Regions from separate parts of the Streptosporangium nanhuense genome, predicted to be linked through region 3. Evidence: predicted binding sites of a transcription regulator. Region 3 holds the regulator's gene; each other region holds the start of a gene.
What was found. Region 3 encodes LexA, which represses DNA repair genes until DNA is damaged. Its sites were predicted from a motif close to TCGAACANNTGTTCGA; they were not measured.
Positions count from the first base shown of each region.

Region 1: recA (recombinase RecA) is a predicted target of LexA. The motif match lies at 6,701-6,716, and genes of this name have one in related genera.
Region 2: ruvC (crossover junction endodeoxyribonuclease RuvC) is a predicted target of LexA. The motif match lies at 8,234-8,249, and genes of this name have one in related genera.

Region 1 covers NZ_JCADBG010000005.1:244,217-254,245, reverse strand. The annotation lists gene AC5L38_RS12805 (amino acid ABC transporter permease) at 1-350, shown strand, start outside; gene AC5L38_RS12800 (S9 family peptidase) at 643-2,520, shown strand; gene rny (ribonuclease Y) at 2,596-4,209, opposite strand; gene recX (recombination regulator RecX) at 4,496-5,440, opposite strand; gene recA (recombinase RecA) at 5,455-6,594, opposite strand; gene AC5L38_RS12780 (hypothetical protein) at 6,930-7,208, shown strand; gene AC5L38_RS12775 (DUF3046 domain-containing protein) at 7,407-7,601, opposite strand; gene AC5L38_RS12770 (VOC family protein) at 7,822-8,310, opposite strand; gene AC5L38_RS12765 (ATP-dependent helicase) at 8,616-10,029, shown strand, end outside.
Region 2 covers NZ_JCADBG010000028.1:48,131-58,159, reverse strand. The annotation lists partial or broken gene AC5L38_RS37755 (glycosyltransferase family 4 protein) at 1-460, shown strand, start outside; gene AC5L38_RS37750 (LemA family protein) at 661-1,200, shown strand; gene AC5L38_RS37745 (DUF3048 domain-containing protein) at 1,316-2,329, shown strand; gene pdxS (pyridoxal 5'-phosphate synthase lyase subunit PdxS) at 2,480-3,394, shown strand; gene AC5L38_RS37735 (alkaline phosphatase D family protein) at 3,586-5,280, shown strand; gene pdxT (pyridoxal 5'-phosphate synthase glutaminase subunit PdxT) at 5,415-6,005, shown strand; gene AC5L38_RS37725 (YebC/PmpR family DNA-binding transcriptional regulator) at 6,009-6,761, shown strand; gene AC5L38_RS37720 (cation:proton antiporter) at 6,836-8,131, shown strand; gene ruvC (crossover junction endodeoxyribonuclease RuvC) at 8,282-8,866, shown strand; gene ruvA (Holliday junction branch migration protein RuvA) at 8,863-9,483, shown strand; gene ruvB (Holliday junction branch migration DNA helicase RuvB) at 9,596-10,029, shown strand, end outside.
Region 3 covers NZ_JCADBG010000014.1:119,332-129,360, reverse strand. The annotation lists gene AC5L38_RS26085 (hypothetical protein) at 1-696, opposite strand, end outside; gene leuS (leucine--tRNA ligase) at 1,250-3,718, shown strand; gene lexA (transcriptional repressor LexA) at 3,973-4,683, opposite strand; gene AC5L38_RS26070 (LysM peptidoglycan-binding domain-containing protein) at 5,498-5,764, shown strand; gene nrdR (transcriptional regulator NrdR) at 6,239-6,700, shown strand; gene AC5L38_RS26060 (vitamin B12-dependent ribonucleotide reductase) at 6,786-9,635, shown strand; gene AC5L38_RS26055 (hypothetical protein) at 9,915-10,029, shown strand, end outside.

The sequences.
Region 1 (10,029 bases), on a different contig from region 3:
TGATGCGGATGATCCTGCTGCCGCAGGCGGTCACGGTCATGATGCCGGCGATCGTGGCGCAGCTGGTGGTGCTCCTGAAGGACACCGCCCTGGGCTTCATCGTGTCGTTCGAGGACCTGCTGAACGCGGGGGCGCGCGTGCTGCCCTCCAACTTCAACAACATCATTCCCGCTGTGATCGTCATCGCGATCATCTACATCATCATCAACGTGATGGTGGGCGCCGTCGCCACCTGGCTGGAGAGGCGGAGCCGTCGCAGCAGGAAGACCACGGCGAAGCCGATCGCCCGGCCCGACTCGCCGACGGCGGTCGAGGGCGGCCTCGGAACCCCCACGACCCCGGCACCGTAGAAGCACCGTAGAAGCACCGTAGAAGCACCGCGGTCGAAGGGCGGTCACCGGATCCGGTGGCCGCCCTTTCGCGTACCGGGAAAGCCTGCCCGGTGTCCCGGAGGTCGCGGGATCGCAGACCTTCCCACCGTGAAACCAGCCCCAGATCGACCTACCGTAGAAACCGGACTAACGGCTCTCATCTCACCATTCCCTCCGATCTCACAGCTCGCACGGTTCACCGGCGGCATATCTCGGGTGACGCGAGCGTGATACCGGCGACACGCGACCGGTTATCGGGCAGGATTGCGCCATGTCCCCCGAGCAGGTCGTCCTGCCGTACGCCACCTGGCCGTCGCCGGTCTCCACCTCCGACGTCGCCCGTTCCGGGCTGCGCCTCGGATACCCGACGGTGCTCGGCGAGGAGGTCTGGTGGACCGAGGACCGTCCCGCCGAGGGCGGGCGGACCACCATCGTGCACCGGAGCGCCGACGGCGCCCAGCGCGAGCTGCTGAGCGCGCCGTGGAGCGCCAGGACCAGGGTCCACGAGTACGGCGGGCGCTCGTACGCCGTGGTGCCCGGCGAGGGCGTGGTGTTCGCCAACTTCGTCGACCAGCGGCTCTACCTGCTGCCCACCGGAGGCGAGCCCAGGCCGCTCACGCCGGAGCCCGAGGAGCCGGCGGCCCTGCGCTACGCGGACCTGGTCGTCCGGGACGGGCAGATCTGGTGCGTCAGGGAGCGCCACGACGGCGGCCGGGTGAGCCGGTCGATCGTGTCGATCCCGCTGTCCGGCGAGGGCGAGACGCGCGAGCGGGCCGGCGGGCACGACTTCTACGCCTCCCCCGCCGTCTCCCCCGACGGCGAGCACCTGGCCTTCATCTGCTGGGACCACCCCCGGATGCCGTGGAACGGCACCGAGCTGTGGATCTCCCGGCTGTCCGACGGCACCTCCTGGAAGGTAAAGGGCGGCACCTCGGAATCGGTACTCGCCCCGCAGTGGCGTGACGAGCGGAACCTCTATCTGATCTCCGACTGGTCGGGCTGGTGGAACCTCTACCTGGTCGGGATACACGGCACCTCGCCGAGGGCGCTCCACCCGGAGGAGCGGGAGTTCGCCGGGCCGCTGTGGCAGCTCGGAGCGGTGCCGTACGCGCTGATGGACGACGGAAGCCTCGCGGTCCTGCACGGGCGGGGCGACCTGCGGCTGGGGGTCCTCGACCCGGACAGCGGCGTGCTGAGCGACCTGGACGTGCCCTACGGCGGCTGGGAGGCGGTGCTCGCCACCGACGGGCAGTCCGTGGTCGGCATCGGGTACGGCCCGGCGCTGCCCCGGTCGATCGTGCGGGTCGACACCGTGACCGGGCGGGCGGAGGCGCTCCGCCGCGACATCAACGAGCTGCCCGCCCCCGGCTACCTGCCGGTCGCCAGGGCGGTGGAGTTCGTGAGCCGCTTCGGGCGCGAGGTGCACGCGTTCCTCTACCCGCCGTCCAACCCCGTGGCACGCGGCGAGGGTCCCGCGCCGTACGTCATCTTCGTGCACGGCGGGCCGACCGGGAACAGCGTCGGCGCGCTCGACCTGGAGAAGACGTTCCTCACCAGCAGGGGCATCGGCGTGCTCGACGTCAACTACGGCGGCTCCACCGGCTACGGCCGCGTCTACCGCGAGCGGCTGCGCGGCCAGTGGGGCGTGGTCGACGTCGAGGACGCGATCGCCGCGGCCGAGTGGCTGGCGGCGGAGGGGCTGGGCGACCCGGCGCGGATCGCGATCCGGGGCGGCAGCGCGGGCGGCTGGACGGTCATGGCGGCCTGCTGCGCGTCCGACGTGTTCGCCGGAGGTGTCTCCTACTACGGCGTGAGCGCGCTCGCCGACTTCAACGCGACCACCCACGACTTCGAGTCGCGCTACGTCGAGTGGCTGGTCGGCCCGGAGGACCCCGTCCTGTACGCCTCGCGCGAGCCCGTCGGCCGGGTGGCGGGGGTGAGCTGCCCCATGCTGCTCCTGCAGGGCCTGTCCGACCCTGTGGTCCCCCCGGCGCAGTCTCAGGCCTTCGTCGACGCTCTCGCCGAACGCGGCGTTCCCTGCACCTACCTCACGTTCGAGGGGGAGGCCCACGGCTTCCGCCGCGCCGAGACCCGTAGCGCGGCCCTGGCCACCGAGCTCGCCTTCTACCAGCAGATCTTCCACTCCTGAGCGAGGGACCGGGAAGACCGGTTCAGCGGGTTCGGGGGGTTCAGCGGGTTCGGGGGTTCGGCGGGTTCAGCGGGTTCAGCGGGCGAACTCGGTGGATCGCGATTCGCGGACGACCGTGATGCGGATCTGGCCGGGGTAGGTGAGCTCCTCCTCGACCTGCTTGGCGACGTCGCGGGCGATCACCTGGGCCTGGATGTCGTCGACCGCGTCGGGCTTCACCATGACCCTGATCTCCCGGCCCGCCTGCATGGCGAAGACCTTCTCGACACCCTCGTAGGAGGTGGCGATCTCCTCAAGGCGCTCCAGCCGCTTGACGTAGGCCTCCAGCGACTCGCGGCGGGCTCCGGGACGGCTGCCGCTGATCGCGTCGGCGGCCTGGGTGAGGACGGCCTCGACGGTCTTGACCTCGACCTCGTTGTGATGGGCCTCGATGGCGTGGACGACGTCCTCGTGCTCGCCGTATCTTCTGGCGATCTCGGCGCCGATGAGCGCGTGGCTGCCCTCGACCTCGTGGGTGAGTGCCTTGCCGATGTCGTGCAGGAGCGTGCAGCGCTTGAGCAGCGTCGTGTCGAGCCGCAGCTCGGCCGCCATGATGCCGGCGATGTGGGCCGACTCGATGAGGTGGCCGAGCACGTTCTGGCCGTAGGAGGTGCGGTAACGGAGCTGGCCGAGGAGGGTGACGAGCTCGGGGTGCATGTCGGTGATGCCGAGCTCCACCAGGGCGTCCTCGCCGGCGCGCACGCACAGCTCCTGGACCTCGGCCTTGCTGCGCTCGTGGGCCTCCTCGATGCGCTGCGGATGGATGCGGCCGTCGAGGACGAGCTTCTCCAGGGTGAGCCGCGCGGTCTCGCGGCGGACCGGGTCGAAGCACGACAGCAACACGGCCTCGGGCGTGTCGTCGATGATCAGATTGACGCCGGTGGTCGACTCGAAGGCCCGGATGTTGCGGCCCTCGCGGCCGATGATGCGTCCCTTCATCTCGTCACCGGGCAGGTGCAGGACGCTCACCACGGACTCGGCGGTCTGCTCGGTGGCCACCCGCTGGACCGCCAGCGTGACGATCTTGGTGGCGCGCTTCTCGCCCTCCTTGCGCGCCTCGCCCTCGATCTCCCTGATGATCAGCGCGGCCTCGCGCTTGGCCTGGTTCTCGATCTCCCTGACCAGTTCGGCCCTGGCCTGGTCGCTGGTGAAGCCGGACACCCGTTCCAGGATGGCCTTGCGCTCCTCGGCGACCCGTTCGAGATCCTCTCGGCGGTCGGCCAGCTCGGTCTCGGTCTCGGCGAGCTTGCGGGCCCGGTCGGCCTGGCGCCTGGCCTCCTCGTCGAGCCGCTGCTCACGCTCCGCCAGCCGGTTCTCCCTGCGTTCGAGGTCGGACCGGAGCTCCTTGAGCTCGTACTTCAGGATCTTGCCCTCGGCCTCGGCCTCCTTGCGCATCTCGGCCGCGGCCTCGATCGCCGTCTCCGACTTGCGCAGCAGCTCTCCGGCGTCGTCCTGGGCCTTCGCCCGGATGTCGGCGGCCTCGCGCCTGGCCTCCTCCAGGTGGGCCTGGACCTCGGCCTCCTGCTCGGGGGTGGGGCCCTTCGGAGCCCTGGCTCCACCGATGCGACGCAGCAACACGACCAGCACGGCTGTCATCACGGCGAGAGCCACAACCGTCACTGTCAACATGACGACCACGACCGGATCCATGCGCGCCTCACCTTCCTCGCGTCGCAAATATCAGGCACACGAGGGGTCACACGCACGGCACGGAAAGCTCAAGAGGCGGCACCGTCGGGACCGAAGTGAACCCAGAGGGGATCACCCACCGGCTTTTCCCGCCGGTCCGTCGTCCCGTCTTCATCCGCCAAGCCTGCTTGTCCGTATTACACCGCTATGACAATCCGCGCTGCGCGGAGTAACTCCTCACTGCCGTTGAGATTAAGCGTCAGAGAGGTAACGAGCAAGCAAAGACCCGCTGTCAAGCTGCTTTGGACTAGTCGAGTTGATAGCCCTGATCCTCCGTGAATGGCGATGTTTCCGCCCCTTCGTCCTCCAGCACTTCGCGGATCACGCGAAAGGCCAGGCCGGGACCGTATCCCTTGCGGGCGAGCATGCCGGCCAGCCTGCGGGTCCTGACCGCGGGCTCCAGGCCCCGGGTCGAGGAGAGCTTGCGCCGCACGAGACGGCGGGCGGTCTCCGCCTCCTCCTCGGGGTCGAGCCGATCCACCGCTTCCTTCACGGTCTCCTCGTCCACCCCTCGGTGGCGAAGCTCCGAGGCGAGGGCCTTTCTGGCGAGACCCCGCCCGGCGTGGCGCGAGCTCACCCATGCCGCGGCGAACGCCTCGTCGTCGATGAGCCCGACCTCGGAGAAGCGCTCCAGCACGGCGTCCGCCGCCTCCTGGGGCACCTCTCGCTTGCGCAGCGCCTCCGCGAGCTGGGCCCGGGTGCGCGGCGCCATGGTCAGCAGCCGCAGGCAGATGCCCCGCGCCACCGCCTGCGGGTCGGCTCCGGCCCCCCGGCTCGCGCGAGCCCCCTCACCCGGCCCGTCGGACCTGTCACGCCCGCCCGACCGACCGCGCCCTCCGGACCTGCCGCGTCGCCTACCGGACCCGTCGGATCCATCGAATCCGTCAGACCCGGCTGGGCCGTCGAACCCCTCGGATCCATCAGGGCCGTCGAAGCCGTCAGGGCCGTCGGAGGGAAAGCCCGGGGTGGCGCCCCCGGACCACCGTCCGCGTCGTGAGGCACGCCTCTTCCGGCCTCGTGGCCCGTCACCCGCCGGGTCCGCGGACTCCTCGCGAAAGCCTTCCTCCGGGACGGGCGGAGCGTGGTCGCGCCCGCGCCGGCCCGGTGAGCCCGCCCGAGGTTCGTCGGGCCAGGCACCCCAGTCTCTCGGCCCGACCTCGCCGGCCGGACCGGAGTCAGGTCCCGTGGTCATCGATCAGCCCGGATTCAGGCGTCACCCGGCTTGGGAGCGGCGGCGGCCTTGGCGCCGCGACCGGACGCGGCGGAGGCCGAAGCGGCACCGGCGCGGCCCGACGCGGCGGCCGGAGCCGAGGCCGCGGGAGCGGGGGCCGGGGTGGCCGGGCTGTCGACGCGCGGGCCGACGCCGAGCTTCTCCTTGATCTTCTTCTCGATCTCGTTCGCCATGTCCGGGTGGGTCTTGAGGAAGTTTCGCGCGTTCTCCTTGCCCTGGCCGAGCTGGTCGCCCTCGTAGGTGTACCAGGCGCCGGACTTGCGGACGAAGCCGTGCTCGACGCCCATGTCGATCAGGCCACCCTCGCGGGAGATGCCGACGCCGTAGAGGATGTCGAAGTCGGCCACGCGGAAGGGCGGGGCCATCTTGTTCTTGACGACCTTCACCCGGGTGCGGTTGCCGACCGCCTCGGTGCCGTCCTTCAGCGTCTCGATGCGGCGGATGTCGAGACGGACCGAGGCGTAGAACTTCAGCGCCTTTCCACCGGTCGTGGTCTCGGGCGAGCCGAACATGACGCCGATCTTCTCGCGGAGCTGGTTGATGAAGATCGCGGTGGTGCCGGTGTTGTTGAGCGCGCCGGCGACCTTGCGCAGCGCCTGGGACATCAGGCGGGCCTGGAGGCCGACGTGGCTGTCGCCCATCTCGCCCTCGATCTCGGCCTTGGGCACCAGGGCCGCGACCGAGTCGATGACCAGCAGGTCGACGGCGCCGGACCGGATCAGCATGTCGGCGATCTCCAGCGCCTGCTCACCGGTGTCGGGCTGGGAGACGAGCAGCGCGTCGGTGTCGACGCCCAGCTTCTGGGCGTACTCCGGGTCGAGGGCGTGCTCGGCGTCGATGAACGCGGCGATGCCGCCGCTGCGCTGGGCGTTGGCCACCGCGTGCAGGGCGACCGTGGTCTTACCGGACGACTCGGGACCGTAGACCTCGACGATGCGGCCGCGCGGGAAGCCTCCGATGCCGAGCGCCACGTCGAGCGCGATGGAGCCGGTGGGAATCACCTCGATGGGCGCCCGGGTCTCGTCGCCCAGGCGCATGATCGAGCCCTTGCCGAACTGCCGCTCGATCTGAGCGAGCGCGGTCTCAAGCGCCTTCTCGCGGTCGTTAGCTGCCATGGGAGCCCCCTGAAGGGTCGCGGGTTGGATCGGTTGCCAGAAAGCTACGGGGTGCCGCCGACAATTTCGGGAGGGCACGCCAGGAGTGGTGGCCTGTTCAATATAGCCGAACGACTGTTCGATCGCCGCCCGTTGGCACCATACGTTGCTGGAGTCGCGAACCACCACGAAACGCCCCCGCGCACAGCCGGGCGCAGTCGTCCGCGAACAGCCGGTCACGGCCCCGAGGGTGCGGAACCCATCCGGGAAGAGACATTTCCAAGAATTGAACCGGACCTGTTGTAACCGGGCTGACCTGGGGTGATCCTGAGGGGAAACGACCCGAGGTGCCCGACGTGCCCAACGCGTTCACGCAGCAACGCCTAGCCCATCTCGATTCCCTGGCCACCGAACTGCGACAACGAGGGCTGGCGAGCCGCACCCTCGGAGGCACCGCCCCGGTGCTGTGGGTGTGGCATCCGGACAGCCACCGGCAGACCATCGTCTTCGCCACCCCGGTCAGGGACGGCTGGATGTTCCTGTGGTCGCCGGACGGCGAGGAGAGCGCCGACGATCCCGCGCTGGCGGCCGACTCGGTGGAGAGGCTTCTCGCCCCGCTCACGGAACCGCCCTGACCGGTCCTTCCCCGGCCCTCACTTCCCCGGAGCCCCTCGGAGTCCCTCTGAGCCTCCCGGAGCCCCTCGGGACCGGCCACCGCCTCGGGCCTTGGCGCCTGTCCCTCGGCCCCTCCGGGCCTTCACCGTGCTCCCGGGCTTCCACGTGTCCCCGGGCCCTCCACGCCCTCCGCGCTCGGCCCCTACGCTCGCCGGCCCTCAGCGGAGCTTGGGCGAGACGTCGGTCACCCCGCACACGGCATGCCAGACCTCCTTGGCCCCCACGCCCTCGGCCAGTGCCTGGATCACGGTCCTGCCGCCGAGGTCGGCGATGACGTAGTCGTGGGCCCACGACTCGGCGTACTGGTCGCCGAAGTGTGACTTCATCCGCTTCCAGAACTCCGACAGGCGCATGTTCCAAGTATGGATCCACTCCGGTACGCCGTGAGCCGCCCGGCACCTCACCGGCCGCGAGCACCCGCGTCCCGAGCCCCCGCCCACGCTGGCCGGGGCGGGCCGGGGTGGGGCGAGCGGGAAAAGGATCCTCGCGGGCGGGAGCGCACACGGCCGAGGCGGCCGGGAGACAGATCGTCACAGGCCGGAGGGCGGGCCACCGGGTCGGGGGACGAGGGCGTCAGAGCACGCGGGAGCCGTACATCTCGCCGAGGGGGTCGGCGAGCAGTTCCAGGCGGGCCCCGTCGGGGTCGGAGAAGTAGATGGACGCGCCGCTCTCGACCTGGTGCGGGACGCCCGCCGCCTCCAGCTTGCCCCGCAGGCGCTCCCACGTGGAGGGATCGACGGAGATCGCGACGTGGTGGAGCCCGCCGAGGACCTCCCCGTAGGGGCCGAGGTCCAGGCCGGGGAAGTCGAAGAAGGCCAGCAGGTTGCCGTTGCCGATGTCGAAGAAGAAGTGGTTCGAGCCCCGGTAGTCGCGGTTCTCGAAGATCTCCGTCAGCGGGAACTCCAGGAGGTCCTGGTAGAACGCGATCGTCGTCTCGACGTCGGAGGAGATCATCGCGAAGTGGTGCAAGCCCCTCGCGCTGCTCGGCGGGCGGTGCGCCCTGAGGTGCTCCGCCTTGATCCGCTCGCGTGTCGCCTCGATGGCCTGATGGTCGATGCTCACCGTTAGCTCACCACTCAATGCGTCGTGTGTTCGTCAAAGCCATGTCCGTGACGACCGGGAGCCAACCTATCCCGGACGTCACGTCATGGTGGCGAACGGCCTCCGCCGGGGATACCCCGAGGGTGGGGTCGCCCCGCGGTCCGGCCGCGGCACCGGCGGGCCGTGTATCCGCAGGTGGCGCGCGAGCCGTCCGTTCCCGTCCGGCACCCGCTCGCCGGGCGGGCGGTGACGGGTTCTGTCGGTGGGGCCGTGCAGTATGGGCGGTGACCCGGTTCGTCTGCCTGACCGGGAGCTAGGGGGCGGCGATGAGCGAGACGACGGGGGCGGGCGGGGCGCTCGATCACTTCACCCGGATGACCAGGGAATGGTTCGCCGGGGCGTTCGCCGCGCCGACCGCCGCGCAGGACGGGGCGTGGGCGGCGATCGCCCGGGGCGACAACACCCTGGTGGTCGCGCCCACCGGATCCGGCAAGACGCTCGCCGCCTTCCTGTGGTCGCTCGACCGGCTCGCCTCCTCCGCTCCCGCCTCCCCTCCGGCCGACGGGCCGTCCGCCACGGGCCCGGAGAACGGCAAGGGCGGCAAGAGCGGCAAGAGCGGTGCGAGCGCCCGGGGCGGGCGGGGGCGTTCGCGGGGGGACGAGGAGCCGGTGAGGCGGTGCCGGGTCCTGTACGTGTCGCCGCTCAAGGCCCTGGCGGTCGACGTCGAGCGCAACCTCCGGGCACCGCTGGCCGGGCTGGGGCAGACCGCGCGGCGGCTCGGCCTCCCGGTGCCGGAGATCTCGGTGGCGATCCGGTCGGGCGACACCTCCCCCGAGGAGCGGCGCCGGTTCGCCACCAGGCCGTCCGACATCCTGATCACCACCCCCGAGTCGCTGTTCCTGCTGCTCACCAGCCAGGCCCGCGAGGCGTTGCGGGGCGTGGAGACGGTCATCGTCGACGAGGTGCACGCGGTGGCGGCCACCAAGCGCGGCGCGCACCTGGCCCTCAGCCTGGAGCGGCTCGACTCCCTCCTGCCCCGGCCCGCCCAGCGGATCGGGCTGTCGGCGACCGTCCGGCCGGTGAGCGAGGTGGCCGCCTTCCTGGGCGGGTCGCGCCCGGCGACCGTGGTCCAGCCGCCCTCCGACAAGGAGATCGAGGTCGAGGTGGTCGTCCCGATCGAGGACATGACCGAGCTCGACACGCCCCCCGCCCCGCCCTCCCCCGACGACGACCGCTGGCTGACCGAGACCCCGGCCAGGCGGTCGATCTGGCCGCACGTGGAGGAGCGGCTGTTCGAGCTGATCGGGAGCCACAGCTCCACGATCGTGTTCGCCAACTCCCGGCGGCTGGCCGAGAGGCTGTGCACCCGTCTCAACGAGCTGGCGTGGGAGCGGCGGGAGGGCGGCGAGGAGCCGGGCGGGGAGACGTCCGGTGAGGGGTCGGAGCCGGTGCACTGGGCCGAGGGCTTCCCCGTGCCCCCTGCCTCCCTGTCCACCCCGGCGGCGACGATGGCGCAGGCCGGGGCGGCCAAGGGGGTGGTCCCGGAGATCGTGAGGGCCCACCACGGTTCGGTGTCGAAGGAGGAGCGCTCCCAGATCGAGGACGCGCTGAAGTCGGGGCGGCTGCCCGCCGTGGTCGCGACCTCCAGCCTGGAGCTCGGCATCGACATGGGCGCGGTCGACCTGGTGGCCTGCGTCGGGGCGCCGCCGAGCGTGGCGAGCGGCCTGCAGCGGATCGGCC
Region 2 (10,029 bases), on a different contig from region 3:
GCTGCGCCTGCTCCTGGCCGGGCCCGGTGACGCCGACGAGGTGCTGGGACGGGTCCCGGCCGCCTTCCACGACCGGATCGGCCTGCTCGGCATGGTCAGCGAGGAGGACAAGGTGCGGGCCTACCACACGGTCGACGTCTTCTGCGCGCCCAACCTGGGCGGCGAGAGCTTCGGCATCGTGCTGACCGAGGCGATGTCGGCCGGCGCGGCGGTCCTGGCCAGCGACATCCCGGCCTTCCGCAAGGTGCTCGGCGACGGCCGGGCGGGGGCGCTGTTCGAGACGGGCGACGCCGCGTCGCTCGCCCGCGAGGCCGCCGCGCTGCTCGACGACCCCGAGCGCCGGGCCAGGCTGTCGGAGGAGGCCCGCCTGGCCGTGCGCAAGTACGACTGGTCGACGGTCGCCCGCGACGTCCTGCGGGTGTACGAGACCGTGGCGAGCACGGCCGGGGTCGAGGAGGACGCGACGGGCACGGGGGCGGGGGCGGGCGCGATGTCGGGCGCGGCGGCGGGCACGGTGCCGGGCGCAGTGCCCGGCACAGTGGTGAGCGCGGTGCCGGGCGCGGTGCCCGGCGCAGTGGTGAGCGCGGTGCCGGGCGCGGCGGGGGCCGCCGTCGGGGCCGCGGGTGACGGGAAGGACACCGCCGAGAGGGGCGGCGCGCTGTGACGACCACGCTGATCCTGGTGGTGGGCGCGGTCGTGGTGTTCCTCGCCGTCTACATCTCCTGGCGGGCCGGGCGGCTCGACCGGATGCACATCCGGCTGGAGCTGGCCCGCGAGTCCCTGGACGCCGCCCTGGTGCGGCGCACCGCCGTCAGCCTGGAGCTGGCGGCCTCCCGGCTGCTGGACCCGGCCACGAGCCTGGTGCTGGCCGCGGCCGCCCACGAGGCCCGTACCGCGGGCCCCGAGGAGCGCGAGCACGCCGAGAGCGACCTGTCGCGCGCCCTGCGCGCCGTCGTCGACCAGGAGCGCTTCCGCGACCGGCTGGCCGACACCCCGGCCGGGTCCGACCTGCTGGAGGAGCTGGACGCGGCGGTGGCCAAGGTCCTGTACTCCCGCCGGTTCTACAACAACGCGGTGGGCGTCACCCGGACGGCGCAGCGCCGCTGGCTGGCCCGCACGCTGCGGCTGGCCGGGCACACCGAGTATCCGGCCTTCTTCGAGATCGACGACGCCCCTCCGAAGGCCCTGGCTGCCGAATAAGGATGATTAAGGCGTACATGAAGCGGAGTATCTGACAAGTCGGACACCGGTAAGCTCTTGGCGATTCACGACTGAGTGGCCGAGTGACCGAGTGGCCGACTTGAGGAGATGAGCCGTGCGGGTGCCCCGGATGATCGCCGTCACGCTGGCGGGAGCCGCGATCCTGGCGCCCGCCGCCTGCTCCTCCGACGACCCGGCCGCGCCGGGCAACCCCGCGGGCGCGGCCGGCGAGCCGAGCACGGCCCCGACCCCCACGCCCGAGCCGACCCACCCCTTCACCGGCCTGCCCGGCGCGGCCCGCAGGGCGGTGCTCGCGGTGAAGATCGAGAACACCTCGGCGGGCAAGCCCCAGCTGGGCCTGAAGAGCGCCGACGTCGTCTACGTCGAGCAGGTCGAGGCGGGCCTGACCCGCCTGATGGCGATCTTCTCCTCGAAGATCCCGGCCAAGGTCGGCCCGGTCCGCAGCGCCCGCATCTCCGACCTGCACATCGTCCCGCAGTTCGGCAGGCCCGCCTTCGCCTACTCGGGCGCGCAGACCAAGATGCTCCCCTTCATCGCCGAGGCGCCGCTCTTCGACGTCTCCGACAGCAGGCAGCCGGGCGCGTACTTCCGCCAGCCGGGCCGTTTCGCCCCCTACAACCTGTTCGCCAACACCAAGCGGCTGCTGGCCGGGGCGCCCAAGGCGACCAAGGCCAAGGACATCGGGTTCACCTTCGGCGACGCGCCCGAGGGCGGCGTGCCGCGCAAGATGTACAGCGTGAAGTACCCGGCGGCGAGGTTCAGCTTCGGCTGGTCGGAGACGGCGGGCAAGTGGCTGATCTGGCAGGACGGCAAGAAGGACATGGCGGCCGAGGGCGGCCAGCTCGGCGCGCCCACGATCGTCGTGCAGTACACCAAGACGGAGCGCTCGCAGTTCCACGACAAGAACCAGAGCTACACCCCGCTGGTGCACAGCACCGGCAAGGGGAGGGCGATCGTGCTCCGCGACGGCCAGGCCTTCAAGGCCCGCTGGTCGCGTCCCAAGGAGAAGGACGGCACCGTCTTCACCACCGAGGCGGGCGAGCCGATGAACTTCGCGCCGGGGCAGGTCTGGGTCGTGCTCGCCTCCGCCAAGCCCGTCATTCCCTGACGCGCGAGCGCTACATGATGTCCAAGAAGATCGCCCGAGAGCGACAAGGCGTCGTGTAAGGGGGCAGGCCGCCAGCGCCTACGATGGAAGCGTAGTGGCCGTCCCCTGGACGGCCCATGATCCGCAGCCAGCCGTCGTGAGGTAGAGACCGTGTCCAGCAGCACGCCCGAAGTCAGCGAGACGACCGTCACCGGAACCGCCCGGGTCAAGCGCGGCATGGCAGAGATGCTCAAGGGCGGCGTCATCATGGACGTCGTCAACGCCGAGCAGGCCAAGATCGCCGAAGACGCCGGCGCCGTCGCCGTCATGGCCCTCGAGCGGGTGCCCGCCGACATCCGCGCCCAGGGCGGCGTCTCCCGGATGAGCGACCCCGACATGATCGACGGCATCATCGCCGCCGTCTCGATCCCGGTGATGGCCAAGGCCCGCATCGGCCACTTCGTCGAGGCCCAGGTGCTCCAGTCGCTCGGCGTCGACTACATCGACGAGTCCGAGGTGCTCACCCCGGCCGACTACGCCAACCACATCGACAAGTGGAAGTTCACGGTGCCCTTCGTCTGCGGCGCGACCAACCTGGGCGAGGCGCTGCGCCGCCTCACCGAGGGCGCGGCGATGATCCGCTCCAAGGGCGAGGCCGGCACCGGCGACGTCTCCAACGCCACCACCCACATGCGCAAGATCAGGGGCGAGATCAAGCGCCTGGGCTCGCTGCCCGAGGACGAGCTCTACGTCGCGGCCAAGGAGCTCCAGGCGCCGTACGAGCTGGTCGCCGAGGTCGCCAGGACCGGCAAGCTGCCCGTCGTGCTGTTCACCGCCGGCGGCATCGCCACCCCGGCCGACGCGGCGATGATGATGCAGCTCGGCGCCGAGGGCGTGTTCGTGGGCTCGGGCATCTTCAAGTCCGGCAACCCGGCCGAGCGCGCCTCCGCGATCGTCAAGGCCACCACCTTCTACGATGACCCCGACGTCATCGCGAAGGTCTCCCGAGGTCTGGGTGAGGCCATGGTCGGCATCAACGTCGACGACATCCCGGCCCCGCACCGGCTGGCCGAGCGCGGCTGGTAGAGCGGACGGGGGCGCCGAGAGCCCCTGGAAACCCCGGAAATCCCGGAAACCCCGGGAAGCTCCGGGAAACCGGCAGAAGGCGATCTCCGTCCTGGAGATCGCCTTTTTTCTGACAGGGGGAGTTAACTCCGCAGTCATGGTGCTCCGCGAGGCTGACGGGCGTTCGTGCCCGATCACCCGGGAGGTTTCCCTTGTCGAAGTTCACCCGCCGGTCCTTCCTCGTCACCGGCATCGCGGCCGGCGCGGCGGCGGGCATCCCCGCCGCGGCCGCGCACGCCGGTCCCGAGCCCGCCCAGGAGAGCGCGGCGTCTCTGGAGTCCCTCGCCTCCCGGGGCCTGCGCTCGGACCCCTTCACGCTCGGCGTCGCCTGCGGGGACCCCGACTCCGGCGGCTTCGTGATCTGGACCCGCCTGGCGCCCCAGCCGCTCGCCGAGGACGGCCTGGGCGGCATGCCCGCCCGGCCCTTCCCCGTCGAGTGGCACGTCTACGGCGACGAGAGGGGCCGCCGCGTGCTGCGCAGGGGCGTGGCCGTGGCCACCCCCGAGTGGGGCCACAGCGTCCACGTCGAGCTGAACGGGCTGCCCTCCGACAGGGACTACTGGTACCGCTTCAAGGTCGGCCCGTACCTCTCGCCGATCGGCAGGGCCAGGACGGCCCCGCACGTGTTCTCCTACGGCTCGGCCCTGGCGATGGCCTTCGTCTCCTGCGCCCAGTACGAGCACGGCTACTTCACCGCCTACCGCCGCCTGGCCGAGGAGCGGCCCGACCTGGTCCTGCACCTGGGCGACTACCAGTACGAGTACCGGCGCGACACCTACACCATCCCCGGCGGCAACATCCGCCACCACGAGGGGCCCGAGACCGAGAGCCTGGCGAACTACCGCCAGCGGCACGCCCAGTACAAGACCGACCCCGACCTGCAGGCCGCGCACGCCGCCGCCCCCTGGCTGGTCGTCTGGGACGACCACGAGCTGGACAACAACTGGGCCGACGAGGTGCCCGAGAAGCCCGAGGTGCCCCAGCCGAACTTCCTCGCCCGGCGCGAGGCGGCCTTCCGGGCGTACTACGAGAACATGCCGCTGCGGCGCGCCTCCATCCCCCGGGGCGTCGACATGCAGCTCTACCGGCGGGTCCGGTGGGGGAGGATGGCCACCTTCCACATGCTCGACACCCGCCAGTACCGCAGCGACCAGGGCTGCGGCGACGGCTACAGCGACTGCCCGGCGGCGGTCGACCCCGCCCGCTCGATCACCGGTGACGCCCAGGAGCGCTGGCTGCTGGAGGGCATGCGGCACTCCGAGGCGCGCTGGGACGTGATCGGCCAGCAGGTCTTCTTCGCCCAGCGCGACAACAACGCCGGGCCCGCGAAGATCACCAGCCAGGACGCCTGGGACGGCTACGTCGCCTCGCGGCAGCGCATCACCCAGGGCTGGGTGGACGCCGAGGTGCGCAACCCCGTGGTGCTCACCGGCGACGTGCACGCCCACTGGGCGAGCGACCTCAAGCTCGACTACGACGACCCCACCACCCGCACGGTCGGCTCCGAGCTGGTCGCCTCGTCCATCACCACGGGCGGCGACGGCCTCGACTCGGACCCGGCGACCCACCCGTACCTGACGATCAACCCGCACCTGAAGTTCTACAACAACCAGCGCGGCTACGTGATGACCCGGATCGAGCGCGACCTGCTCACCGCCGACTTCAAGGTGCTGCCGCAGGTGACACGGCCGGGCGCGGCGGCGCACACCAAGGCGACCTTCGTGGTCGAGGACCGGGTCCCCGGCGTGCAGCGGACCTACCTGCGCCCGGTCGACCCCTCGGCCGCCAGGACCCCCGGCATCGACTGGATCCAGGAGACCGTGGACCTGGAGACCAAGCGTCCCTGACCTCTCATCCGCCGTCGCGGGCGCCCCGGCCGATCCTCGCCGGGGCGCCCGTCGCGCGTCCGGCCGGGATTTTGGGCCCCGCGAGCGGTGGCCATACGCTGAAGGGGCAATTCACCCGCACGGAAGGACCATCGGTGACCAACGTCCCCACGATCGGCGTCTTCGCGCTGCAGGGAGACGTGCGCGAGCACGTGCGCTGCCTGGAGGCGGTGGGCGCCAGAGCGGTCACCGTACGGCGTCCCCGCGAGCTGGAGGCGGTCGACGGCCTCGTCATCCCGGGCGGGGAGTCCACCACGATGTGGAAGCTCGCCGACACCTTCGAGCTGCTCGAACCGCTCCGGATGCGGATCAAGGCGGGCATGCCCGCCTACGGCTCCTGCGCCGGAATGATCATGCTGGCCGACCGGATCGAGGGCGGGATCGAGGGCCAGCAGACGATCGGCGGCATCGACATGGTCGTGCGCCGCAACGCCTTCGGGCGCCAGGTCGACTCCTTCGAGGCCGACATCGACTTCGCCGGCCGCGGCGACATGCGGGCCGTGTTCATCCGCGCACCCTGGGTGGAATCCGTGGGTTCGGAGGTCGAAGTGCTGGCGCTGGCCGAACCTGGGGATAGGATCGTCGCGGTCCGTCAAGGACCGTTGCTCGCCACGTCCTTCCACCCGGAACTTACCGGGGATGTCGGTGTGCATTCATATTTCGCTGAGATGGTGAGGGAGCTCTAGGCGATGTCCGGCCACTCCAAATGGGCGACGACGAAGCACAAGAAGGCCGCGCTCGACTCCAAGCGCGGCAAGCTGTTCGCCAAGCTCATCAAGAACATCGAGGTCGCGGCCCGGACGGGCGGCCCCGATCCGGACGGCAACCCGACGCTGTACGACGCCATCACCAAGGCGCGCAAGAGCTCGGTCCCGATCGACAACATCGAGCGCGCCCGCAAGCGCGGCGGCGGCCTGGAGGCCGGCGGCGCCGACTGGCAGACGATCATGTACGAGGGCTACGCCCCCGGCGGCGTCGCGGTGCTGATCGAGTGCCTCACCGACAACCGCAACCGCGCGGCCTCCGAGGTCCGCGTCGCGCTGACCCGCAACGGCGGCTCGCTGGCCGACCCCGGCTCGGTGTCCTACATGTTCAACCGCAAGGGCGTCGTGCTTGTCCCCAAGGGTGAGCTGGGCGAGGACGACGTGCTGACCGCGGTCCTCGACGCGGGCGCCGAGGAGGTCAACGACCTGGGCGACCAGTTCGAGGTCGTCTCCGAGGCCACCGACCTCGTCCCGGTCCGCAAGGCCCTGCAGGAGGCCGGGATCGACTACGACTCGGCCGAGTCCAGCTTCATGCCGACGATGAACGTCCCGCTCGACGAGGACGGCGCGCGCAAGGTCTTCAGGCTGATCGACGCCCTGGAGGACAGCGACGACGTGCAGAACGTCTGGGCCAACTTCGACGTCTCCGACGAGGTCATGGAGAAGCTCGACGCCTGACCCGGGTTGTCACGGTGTGATCTCGTGTCGTCTGCGAGGTTTGTCCGCGTGGTCAAGGGCATATCACGCGGACAATGGGCAATCCTGATCTGATCTTTGCCGTGGCGGGCGTCGCCGCGCTGCTCGCGGCCACGCTGCCCCGGCTCCTCGACCGGCGTCCCTTCTCGCTCCCGCTGGCCTGCCTGCTGGGCGGTCTCCTCCTCTACACGCTCCCCTACATGCTGCCCTTGGAGCTGCCGGATCCCGATCCGGTGGCCCACCGGTCGCTGGTCGAGCACGCCACCGAGATCTGCGTGCTGATCTCGCTCATGGGCGCCGGACTGGCCATCAACCGGCCCTTCGGACGGCGCACCTGGTCCTCGACCTGGCGCCTGCTGGGATGGACGCTCCCGCTGACCGTCCTCGCGGTGGCCGCCGTCGCGTACGGCCTGCTCGGCTGGCCGCTGGCCGCGGCGCTGCTGCTGGGCGCGGTGCTCGCGCCGACCGACCCGGTGCTCGCCTCCGACGTGCAGGTCGGCGAGCCCGTCGACTCGGAGAAGGCCGACGACGAGGTCCGCTTCACCCTCACCTCGGAGGCCGGTCTCAACGACGGCCTCGCCTTCCCCCTGGTGTACGCCGCGATCGCGCTGGCCGTCAGCGGGGGCGTCGGCTGGATCGCCGAGTGGACGCTGGTGGACCTGCTCTACCGGTGCGCCGCGGGCGTGGTGTGCGGGCTGCTGATCGGCAAGGGGCTGGCGCGGCTGTTTTTCCGCGCACAGAAGTCCGACCTGCGCCTGTCCGAGCACCGCGACGGCTTCGTGGCGCTGGCCGCGACGTTCCTGGCCTACGGCCTCACCGAGCTGGTGCACGGGTACGGCTTCATCGCGGTGTTCGTGACCGCCTGCACCATCAGGGCGGCCGAGCACAGCCACGGCTACAACAGGGTGCTGCACGGCTTCATCGAGCAGGTCGAGCGGCTGTTCACCGCCTGGCTGATCCTGCTGCTCGGCGGCTTCGTCGCGGTGGGCGGCCTGGCCGCGCTCACCTGGCGGGGCGCCGCGGTCGGCCTGTCGCTGCTGCTGGTCATCCGGCCGCTGACCGGCTGGCTCGCCGGGCTGGGCGGCAGGGCGGGGCCGCGCGAGCGCGTCGCGACGGCGTTCTTCGGCATCCGCGGCATCGGCTCGCTGTTCTATCTCGCCTACGCCCTCGGCCAGGCCGACTTCGGCGTGCCCGCCGAGGAGCTCTGGGCCGTGGTCGCCTTCACCGTGCTGGCCTCCCTGGCGATCCACGGCATCTCGGCCTCGCCGGTGATGAACCGCCTGGACCGGCTGCGGGACAAGAAGAGCGGCGAGAACGACGAGAACACCGAACCCGCCGCCCAGCACCTGTGAGCCGGGAGCCCGCCCCAGGCCCGCCGAGGACTCCCGGCGGGCCCCTTCGACGGGCCGGGGAAGAGCCGTGCGCGGGCCGCTCCCACGCGGTAGAGTCTGCCACCGAACAGGTGTTCGGCGAGCGGAGGCGTGTCGGTGCGGTTGCCCGAGTTGCGGGTGATGGGGGTCGATCCCGGGCTTACCCGATGCGGGCTCGGCGCCGTCGTGGGGCGGCCCGGCGCGCCGCTGAGCCTGGTCAAGGTCGGGGTCGTCCGCACCCCCGCCGACGACGAGATCGGCGCCCGGCTGGTGGCGATCGAGGCGGGCATCGAGCAGTGGCTCGACGAGGTCCGGCCCGACGCGGTGGCCGTGGAGCGGGTCTTCGCCCAGCACAACCTCAGGACCGTGATGGGCACCGCGCAGGCCTCCGCCGTGGCGATCCTGTGCGCGTCCCGCAGGGGCCTGCCGGTCGCGCTGCACACGCCGTCCGAGGTCAAGGCCGCCATCACCGGCAGCGGCACGGCCGACAAGCAGCAGGTCGGCACGATGGTGACCCGCCTGCTGCGGCTGGACGCCATGCCCAAGCCCGCCGACGCGGCCGACGCGCTCGCCCTCGCGATCTGCCACGTGTGGCGGGGCGGGGCCCAGAGCAGGCTGGCCGAGGCCGCCGCGAAGGCGGCGGGCGCCACCACGACCCCCGCCGCCTACTTCCGCGGCCGTGGCAGGGCCGGACACCCGAGAGGAACCGCCAAGTGATCGCCTCGGTGCGAGGACAGGTGACCGCGATCACGCCCGGCGGGGCGGTCGTCGAGGTCGGCGGGGTGGGAGTCCTCGTGCACTGCACGCCGGGCACGCTGGCGACGCTCAGGACGGGCGAGGAGGCCAGGCTGGCCACCTCGCTGGTGGTCCGCGAGGAGTCGCTCACCCTGTTCGGCTTCACCACCGACGACGAGCGCGGCATCTTCGAGATGCTGCAGACGGCCAGCGGGGTCGGCCCCAAGGTCGCCCTGGCGATGCTGGCCGTGCACACTCCCGACGCGCTGCGGGTGGCGGTGGCCTCCGCCGACGTCAAGGCGCTGACCAGGGTCCCCGGGGTGGGCCCGAAGGGCGCCCAGCGGATCATCGTCGACCTCAAGAACAAGCTCGGCACGCCCGAGGAGGCCGTCAACGCCGCCCTCGACGGCCGCGCCGTCGCGCCCGCCTGGCGCACCCAGGTCCACTCCGGGCTGGTCGGCCTGGGCTACTCGGGGCGAGACGCCGACGAGGCGGTCGCCGCCGTCGAGCCGCAGGCCGACGCCGAGCTGGCCGAGGGCCGCGCCCCGCAGGTGGGAGCCCTGCTCAAGGCCGCGCTCCGCGCGCTGAGCGTGCGATGAGGGGCGAGCGTGCCGCAGGGCGGCGTGTGCCGGGAGATCCTGGAAGGAGCCGTCGCGCGGTGCCCGAAGGGCTCGGGCGGTTCCGCGACGCGGCGAGCGGGGGAGGGGCGGCGTGAGTTCCGACCGTGATCTGGTGTCGCCGGACGCCGAGGGCGACGAGAGATACATCGAGGCGGCGCTGCGGCCCAAGCGGCTGGAGGAGTTCATCGGCCAGGCGCGGGTGCGCGAGCAGCTGTCGCTGGTGCTGCAGAGCGCGCTGCGGCGCGACCGGCCGCCGGACCACGTGCTGATGAGCGGCGGCCCCGGGCTGGGCAAGACCACCCTCGCCATGATCATCGCGACCGAGCTCTCGGTGCCCCTCCGGATCACCTCCGGGCCCGCGCTGGAGCGGGCCGGTGACCTCGCGGCGATCCTGTCGACCCTCTCCGAGGGCGAGGTCCTGTTCATCGACGAGATCCACCGGATGGCCAGGCCCGCCGAGGAGATGCTCTACCTCGCGATGGAGGACTTCCGCGTCGACATCGTGGTGGGCAAGGGGCCGGGGGC
Region 3 (10,029 bases):
GCCTCCGTCGGGAGGCGTGGCGCCGGGCCGGGCGTCGTTGGACGGTGCGGCGGCCTGCGCCCAGCCGTCCTGGGAGGGGGCGGGCTGCGGCCATCCGTTGCCGGGGGAGGTCTGGTGCCGGTTGTCGGCGTCCTGGGAGCCGGACGCCTGCGGACCCGATGCCTGCGCCCAGCCGTCACCCTGGGAGCCGGACCCCTGCGAACCCGATGCCTGCGCCCAGCCGTCACCCTGTGAACCGGGCCCCTGCGCGGACCCCTGTGAACCGGGCCCCTGCGCGGAGCCCTGGGCGCCGGATGCCTGGGACCAGCCGTCGCCCTGGGGGTTCGACGCCCGCGCCCAGCTGTCGTTGCGCGGGCTGAAGGCCTCCGACCAGCTGTCGCTCCGGGGGCTGGACGCCTGCGCCCAGCCGTTGTTCTGCGGACCGGTCGCCTGGGTCCAGCCGTCGGCCTGCCGGCTCCGCGCGTGGCCGTCGTCGTGGGGCTGGGGGCTCTGGGGCCTGCCGCCGGGGGAGGGGCGCTGGCCCTCGCCGCCGGGTGAGGTCTGCCACGGGGAGCCGTTGCCGCCCTGCGGCTCGTCCTGCGGGCGGGGCGGCCGGGCACCGGCGCCGAGGGGGTCGTTCGGCCACGAGGGCGACGGCTCGGCAGCCTCCGGCCATGCCGAAGGCAGGTGGGACTGGCTGGACTGCTCCGAGGCCATGCTTTCCTTACCTCCCGCGCGGGTGCCCGAATTAGGCGTATTGGGCATGGTCTCACGTGAGACGGGGGGGCTCGCAGGGAAACCGGAGAACGCCCCCCTGAACTGGAGTCCGGTGGGGTCGGTCGGTGGATCCTGCATGGGCAGGCCGACCTCCATCGGATCCGGGCCCTGCCCCGGCTCTGCTGAATGTGCCACGGTTAAAAGAGTAAACGCGAGAGACATACGAGGTCACAACAGGCGTATAGCCATCGAGTCTCGTTGTCCCGGCCGGTGCGCAAACCCCCATTCTGCCGACCTGACCTGATCCTGTCCCCGGGTTGTCATGATCGGCCTCGTTTTCCCTGGCCATGAATACGGCTTGCGGGCTGCGATAGTCTTGGTCTATGCGTGCCGCGACCCTGCTTATCGGGCCGCATCGGCGTCCCCGTCCCTGAGCGCCCTGCCGATGCGGCTGCCCTCCGCGTGAGCGGGGGGTTTTTGCATTGGGCCGGACGGGTTCAGACCATCCACGCAGACACACCCCGAGGAAACCGACGTGAGCGAGCGAGCCGACATGCAGAGCGACGAGCAGCACTATGACCCGCAGGCCCTGCAGGTCAAGTGGCAGCGCAGGTGGGAGGAACTGGACCCCTTCCGGGCCTCCGACGACCCCGCCGACCCGCGTGAGCGGCGCTACATGCTCGACATGTTCTCCTACCCCTCGGGTGACCTGCACATGGGGCACGCCGAGGCGTTCGCCCTGGGCGACGTCATCTCCCGCTACTGGGTCCAGCGCGGCTACAACGTGCTGCACCCCGTCGGCTGGGACTCCTTCGGCCTGCCCGCCGAGAACGCCGCGATCAAGCGCAACGCGCACCCGGCGGAGTGGACCTACGCCAACATCGAGACCCAGGCCGGCTCCTACAGGCGCTACGGGATCTCCTTCGACTGGTCCCGCCGCCTGCACACCAGCGACACCTCGTACTACAGGTGGACCCAGTGGCTGTTCAACCGCTTCTTCGAGCGCGGCCTGGCCTATCGCAAGGGCGGCCTGGTCAACTGGTGCCCGAACGACCAGACCGTGCTGGCCAACGAGCAGGTCAAGGACGGCAGGTGTGAGCGCTGCGGGACCGAGGTCGTCCGCCGGGAGCTGACGCAGTGGTATTTCAAGATCACTGAATACGCCGACCGGCTGCTGGACGACATGGCCCAGCTGGAGGGCAACTGGCCCGAGCGCGTGCTGGCCATGCAGCGCAACTGGATCGGCCGCTCGGAGGGCGCCGACGTCGACTTCGTGATCGAGGGCCGCGACGAGCCGGTCACCGTCTACACCACCCGCCCCGACACCCTGTACGGCGCGACCTTCTTCGTGGTCGCCCCGGACGCGGCGCTGGCCGAGGAGATCGTCACCGACGACCGGCGCGAGGCCTTCGAGGCGTACCGGACCAGCGTGTCGAAGTTGTCGGACATCGACCGGCTGTCCACCGAGAAGGAGAAGACCGGCGTCTTCCTGGGCCGGTACGCCGTCAACCCGGTCAGCGGCGAGCGCATGCCGGTATGGGCGGCCGACTACGTGCTGTCCGACTACGGCCACGGCGCCATCATGGCCGTGCCCGCGCACGACCAGCGCGACCTGGACTTCGCCCGTGCCTTCGACCTGCCGGTACGGGTGGTCGTGCACACCGGCCTGGCCGATCCGGGCGAGACCGGTGTCGCCACCTCCGGTGACGGCGCGATGGTCAACTCCGGCCCGCTGGACGGCCTGGCCAAGGCCGAGGCGATCCGGAAGATCATCGAGGTGCTCGGCGAGCGGGGCACCGGGCGGTTCACGGTCAACTTCCGGCTGCGCGACTGGCTGCTGTCCCGCCAGCGCTTCTGGGGCTGCCCGATCCCGATCATCCACTGCGCCGACTGCGGCGAGGTCCCCGTCCCCGACGACCAGCTGCCCGTCACCCTGCCCGACATGCGCGGCGAGGCACTGGCACCCAAGGGCGTCTCCCCGCTGGCCTCGGCCGAGGACTGGGTCAACGTCTCCTGTCCCAAGTGCGGCGGCCCGGCCAGGCGCGACACCGACACGATGGACACCTTCGTCGACTCCTCGTGGTACTTCCTGCGCTACGTCGACCCGGCGTACGAGAACGGCCCGTTCGACGTCGAGCGCGTCCGCAGGTGGGGCCCGATCGACCAGTACGTCGGCGGCGTCGAGCACGCCGTGCTGCACCTGCTGTACGCCAGGTTCTTCACCAAGGTCCTGCACGACATGGGGATGATCGACTTCGTCGAGCCCTTCACCCGCCTGCTGAACCAGGGGCAGGTCATCAACCAGGGCAAGGCGATGTCCAAGTCGCTGGGCAACGGCGTCGACCTGGGTCAGCAGATCGACGCCTACGGTGTCGACGCGGTCAGGCTGACCGTCGTCTTCGCCGGGCCGCCCGAGGACGACATCGACTGGGCCGACGTCTCCCCGGCCGCGTCGCAGAAGTTCCTGGCCCGCGCGTTCCGCGTGATGGCCGAGGCCGGCGCGGCCTCGGCGCCCGGCGCGGACGTCACCGCCGGAGACCTGAACCTGCGCAAGGTCGTCCACCACACCGTCGACGAGGTCACCACGCTGGTCGACTCCCACCGCTTCAACGTCGCGGTGGCCCGCATGATGGAGCTGACGAGCGCGACCCGCAAGGCCATCGACTCCGGCCCGGGCGCGGCCGACCCGGCGGTCAGGGAGGCCGCCGAGGCCCTGGCGGTCATGCTGTCCCTGGTCGCGCCGTACGTGGCGGAGGAGGGCTGGGAGCGGCTGGGACACTCCGCCTCGGTCGCCACCGCGGGCTGGCCGGTGGCCGACCCGGCGCTGCTGGTCCAGGAGTCGGTCATCTGCGTCGTCCAGGTCGCGGGCAAGGTGCGCGACCGGCTGGAGGTCTCCCCGGAGATCTCCGAGACGGACCTGGAGGCATTGGCCCTGGAGTCGGAGAAGGTCAGGCCCTTCCTGTCCGGCGCGCCGCGCAAGGTGATCGTCCGCGCGCCCAAGCTGGTCAACATCGTCCCGTAGGCGGCCGGAAGACCTGAGAACGCCGGATGGGTGGTGTCCCGATGTCGGGACACCACCCATCCGGCGTGTCGCGTGGAGGCCGGAGGCGCGGGTGTGGAACTCGCGTCAGGACGGCGTGCCCAGGAGTGCCCCGGAGTGCGCCGCTCCCCACTCACCGCTCGCTCAAGCGGGGAGGGGAACGGCCCGGAGCACGCGGGAACGCCCGCGTCGGAGCCCGCGCAGGGCCGTGACTCAGGAGAGCCTGCGGCCGTGGCTCAGAGCTTGCGGAGGACCGCGACGACCTTGCCCAGCACGGTGGCCTCGTCACCCGGGATCGGGTCGTAGTTGGGGTTGTGCGGGACCAGCCAGACATGGCCGTCCCTGCGCTTGAAGGTCTTGACCGTGGCCTCGCCGTCGATCATCGCCGCGACCACGTCGCCGTTGTCGGCGACCGGCTGCTGGCGTACGACCACCCAGTCGCCGTTGGCGATGGCGGCCTCGATCATCGAGTCGCCGGTCACCTGGAGGAGGAAGAGGGTGCCCTCGCCGACAAGCTGCTTGGGCAGGGCGAAGACGTCCTCGATGCTCTCCTCGGCGAGGATGGGACCACCGGCGGCGATCCGGCCGACCAGGGGGACGTAGGCGGCGGTCGGGCGGCTGACCGGGGCCTCGTCCTCACCGGAGTCGGGATCCACCCACAGCACGGGCTCGCCGGGAAGGCGGACCTCCAGGGCGCGGGGGCGGTGCGGATCACGCCGCAGGTAGCCCTTGCGCTGCAACGCCGTCAGCTGGTGCGACACGCTGGAGGTGCTGGTGAGCTGCACCGCCTCGCCGATCTCCCGCATGGACGGCGGATAACCGCGCTGCTGCACGGAATCGCGGATAACCTCAAGGATCTTCCGCTGCCTGGGGGTGAGGCCAAGGGAGTCACGCCTTCGAACCGCCAGGTCGCTGGCGGCCGAACCGTTCTCGTTGTGCTGGCTCATACGAACTCCTCGCCTCCCGGTCTGTATCTGACACGTCGCACACAGCGACCATACCTCGGCCGAAGATCATATTCAAACAATTGTTCGAATGTCCTCGAAATCGGCGACGCCGTGGTGTACAACATCGTACGGGAGTTCGATCGACATCGTGTTCGATTCGCCGATCTTTCTTCGACATGTGTTCGGCCAGGTCGAGGGGATGGGGGTCACCATGAAACCGACCACGACGACACCGCGATCCAGGACCGCGCCGAGATCCCGGACGGCGCGGCGATCACCGGAGGCGCCACGCCTGCGACTCGTGCCGCCTCCGCGACCGGAGCCGGAGTCGGAGTCGGGCCCCGCGCCGGAGCCCACACGGGGCTCCGAGGCGGGGCTGAGGCGGGAGACCACGCGGGGCTCCGAGGCGGGGCCGGGGCAGGGGGGCGAGCAGGGGTCGAGGCGGGCACCCGGGCGAGGGGCCGGCCGGGGGGCCGAGCGGGCCTCCGGGAGTGAGCTGAGGCGGGAGCCGGGGCGCGAGCCGGGGCAGGGCGCCAGGCGTGAGCCGGGCCGGACGTCCGGGCGTGAGCGAGGACGGCGACCCGGTCGGGAGCCGGGCCGGGGAGCCGGCCGCGAGCCGGGCCGTGAGCCGCGGCGAGGGGCAGTGCGCGAATCCGTGCGCGAATCCGTGCGCGAATCCGGGCGTGGATCCGGGTCGGGAGGGGCGCGGGGGGCGGCGGTGGTCCCCGTGGCGCGGGCTCGCCGTTCCGGCGCCGCCCGTCCGGCGGCCGTCCGACGGCCACTCCGGCTCACCAGGCGTGGAAGGATTGTGGCGGTGACGGTGCTCGCGCTGTTCACCCTTGGGGTGCTCTGGATCGGCGGGCGCATCGACATGGCCTCCGCGGGCGGGCGGCCCGACCTTGAGGGCCTGCCCCGGATCACGGTGCACGCGGGCGACACGCTGTGGGAGATCGCGGACGCGTTGACGGAGGAGGCCGGCACCGGCCCGATGGTCCGTCGCGTCATGGACCTCAACGGGCTCTCCGGCCCGGAGGTCCGGCCGGGGACCCGGCTCTACCTCCCCGAGGGCCTTGTCCGCTGAAGGAGGCCGGGGCCCGAGGGCCTCGTCCCCGGGCGGGACCAGGGGGCCGGGGTCGCGAACCCTGTCCCCCGTGGCGGGGCCGGGGCGGTGGCGTACGTGGAGGAAGGGTTCGGGAGGGTGGGCGGCGGGTGGGGGAGAGGTGTGACGGGGTGTCCCACCTGACAGATCGCCCGGGGCGTGTGTGAGGGAAGGGACGCCCGGGGAGAGAGGGGTCCCGCCCGGCGGCGACACGCCGCGATGTGAGGGCTGATCAGCGACTTCATCCCGCAAGGTCGTTTCAACTTGCGTTCATGGTCGCGCACTTCTACGGTTGGACCACAACATCTAGTGGCTGCATCGCAACTCATCACCACAGCTTGTGGTTCCATTACCGCATCTCGACTATTCGAAGATATGTGCGCGGACGTCTGTTCATACGCGCCGTGGGTAGGTGAGGTGGGTCGGCCGATCCGTTGGTCCAAGGAGGCGACACACGTGCACTGTCCGTTCTGTCGCCACCTGGACACGCGCGTCATCGACAGCCGTGCCACCGAGGACGGCGGGGCCATCCGCCGCAGGCGCACGTGCTCGGAATGCGGGCGCAGGTTCACCACGCAGGAGACCGTCCTGCTCATGGTGAGCAAGCGCAGCGGTGTGACGGAGCCGTTCTTCAGGGAAAAGGTGATCGCCGGAGTCCGGCGGGCCTGTCAGGGACGTGCCGTCAGCGAGGACTCCCTGGCGCAGCTGGGCCAGCGGGTCGAGGAGAGCATCCGGGCCACCGGATGCGCCGAGATCGCGGCCCACGAGGTCGGGCTGGCCATCCTGGGCCCGCTCCGAGAGCTGGACGAGGTGGCGTACCTGCGGTTCGCCTCCGTCTACCGGGGGTTCGAGACCCTGGCCGACTTCGAGGCGGAGATCGAGCGGCTCCGGGCGGAGCGCTCCACCAAGCAGGACTGATGCAGACCCCGGGCGCCGGGGGTTGAGGCGGCGCGTTGGTGTGGTCCGATTCGAGGGCTCTACGGAGCCCCAGGAGGGGGAAGTCATGACGGAGACTGTCGGCGCGGTGGCACGTGGGGGCAAGAGGCCGCGTAAGGGCCTGAAGATGAAGCGCATCTTCACCACGCCAGGCGTGCATCCCTATGACGAGCTGACCTGGGAGCGCCGTGACGTCGTCATGACCAACTGGCGCGACGGCTCGATCAACTTCGAGCAGCGCGGCGTCGAGTTCCCCCGGTCGTGGTCGGTCAACGCCGCCAACATCGTGACCACCAAGTACTTCCGCGGCGCGGTCGGCACCCCGCAGCGTGAGTGGAGCCTCAAGCAGCTGGTCGACCGGGTGGTGGGCGTCTACACCCGCACGGCGGTCGAGCACGGCTACTTCGCCACCGACGAGGACGCCGAGATCTTCGACCACGAGCTCAAGCACGCTCTGGTCAACCAGGTCTTCAGCTTCAACTCACCCGTCTGGTTCAACGTCGGCACCGCGTCGCCGCAGCAGGTCAGCGCCTGCTTCATCCTGGCCGTCGACGACCAGATGGAGTCGATCCTCGACTGGTACAAGGAAGAGGGCGTGATCTTCAAGGGGGGTTCGGGCTCCGGCGTCAACCTCTCCCGGATCCGCTCCTCCAAGGAGCTGCTCTCCAGCGGCGGCACCGCCAGCGGCCCGGTCTCCTTCATGCGCGGCGCCGACGCCTCCGCCGGCACCATCAAGTCCGGGGGCGCCACCCGCCGCGCGGCCAAGATGGTCGTCCTCGACGTCGACCACCCCGACATCGAGGAGTTCGTCGAGACCAAGGCGCGCGAGGAGGACAAGGTCCGCGCCCTCCGCGACGCCGGGTTCGACATGGACCTGGGCGGCAAGGACATCGTCTCCGTCCAGTACCAGAACGCCAACAACTCCGTGCGCGTCTCCGACGAGTTCATGCGCGCGGTGGAGAACGGCGAGGAGTTCGGCCTGCGCGCCCGCCTCACCGGCGAGGTCATCGAGAAGATCGACGCCAGGGAGCTGTTCCGCAAGATGGGCAAGGCCGCCTGGGAGTGCGCCGACCCCGGTGTCCAGTACGACGACACGATCAACGACTGGCACACCAGCCCGGAGACGGGCCGCATCACCGCGAGCAACCCCTGCTCGGAGTACCTGCACCTGGACAACTCCTCGTGCAACCTGGCGAGCATCAACCTGCTGAAGTTCCTGAAGGACGACGACAGCTTCGACATCGCGAACTTCGTGAAGATCACCGAGCTGGTCATCACCGCGATGGACGTCTCCATCACCTTCGCCGACTTCCCGACCGAGAAGATCGACGAGACCACCCGCGCCTACCGCCAGCTGGGCATCGGCTACGCCAACCTCGGCGCGCTGCTCATGGCCACCGGCCACGCCTACGACTCCGACGGCGGCCGTGCGGTCGCCGGGGCCATCACCTCGCTGATGACCGGCGTCTCCTACCGCCGCAGCGCCGAGCTGGCCGCGGTCGTGGGCCCGTACGACGGCTACGCCCGCAACGCCGACGCGCACAAGCGGGTCATGCGCAAGCACAACGACGCGAACGACGCCCTGCGCACGTTCGACGAGATCGACGGGGCCATCCACCGCGAGGCCTCCAGGCAGTGGGTCGAGTGCCTGCGGCTCGGTGACCGGAACGGCTACCGCAACGCCCAGGCCTCGCTCCTCGCCCCGACCGGCACCATCGGCCTGATGATGGACTGCGACACCACCGGCATCGAGCCCGACCTCGCCCTGGTCAAGTTCAAGAAGCTCGTCGGCGGCGGCTCCATGCAGATCGTCAACCAGACGATCCCCCGCGCGCTGCGGCGGCTGGGCTACCAGGAGGAGCAGGTCGAGGCGATCGTCGAGTTCATCGCCGAGAACGGCCACGTCGTCGACGCCCCCGGGCTGCGGCGCGAGCACTACGAGGTGTTCGACTGCGCCATGGGCGAGCGCGCGATCGCCCCGATGGGCCACGTCCGCATGATGGCCGCGGCCCAGCCGTTCCTGTCCGGGGCCATCTCCAAGACGGTCAACCTTCCCGAGTCCGCGACGATCGAGGACATCGAGCAGGTCTACATGGAGGGCTGGAAGCTCGGCCTGAAGGCCCTGGCCGTCTACCGCGACAACTGCAAGGTCGGCCAGCCCCTCTCGGTCTCGGGCTCGGGCAAGAAGACCGAGGAGAAGGCGGCGCCCGCCGAGCCGGAGATCCAGGTCGTGGAGATCAGCCGCCCGACCCGGCGCCGGATGCCGAACCAGCGCCCCAGCACCACCACCCGCTTCACCGTGGGAGGCGCCAAGGGCTACATGACCGCCTCGTCCTACCCCGACGACGGTCTCGGTGAGGTCTTCCTGAAGATGTCCAAGCAGGGCTCGACCCTCGCGGGCGTCATGGACGCGTTCTCGGTGGCCATCTCCATCGGCCTGCAGTACGGGGTGCCGCTGGAGACGTACGTCGGCAAGTTCGTCAACATGCGCTTCGACCCGGCCGGCATGACCGACGACCCGGACGTCCGCATCGCCGCCTCGGTGATGGACTACATCTTCCGCCGCCTGGCCCTGGACCACCTGCCCTACGACGACCGCGCCGCTCTCGGGATCTTCTCCGCCTCCGAGCGCGCCGCCCAGCAGCGTGGTGAGGACCCGGCCCCGATCCACACCGCCGACGAGGTCATCGCCGAGCTCGCCACCTCGGCCCCCATCGAGTCGGCGGCCCCCGTCGAGGAGCCGCAGTCCCGGCCCGAGGCGACCCCCGTGGAGACCCCGAAGCGGGGCGGCTCCCTGGAGTCCCACCAGGGCCGCACCGCCGACGCGCCGCTCTGCATGACCTGCGGCACCAAGATGCGCCCCGCCGGCAGCTGCTACGTCTGCGAGGGCTGCGGCTCCACCAGCGGCTGCAGCTGATTCCGGGCAGAAAAGCAGTATTGGATGTAAAGGTCGAATCTGCGTAATCCCTGGCAATGAAGGGGGCCGGAACCACGTCCGGCCCCCTTGCGGTGTTTTCGCGGCAGTGAACTGTCCGCTGACCGGGAGGAGCCGGAGTTCTTCCGGCGAGCAGGTCGACTCGTCGGCGTATCGCCAAAAGCGGGATCCCCGCCCGCGATGTGGCGGGCGGACCGTTGCGCTCCGGCGACCTATCTCGTCGGGTTGGCGAACTGCCAGGCATGGTCGATAGTTCCGACCATGAGCGAATTATCGGGTCGCACCTCCCTGACCAAGAGCGCTCTGGTAGGGCTCGTCGTCGGTGTGGTGGTCGCCGTCATCTGGACCGACGACGTAGTGGGCCGCAGAGGGCTGG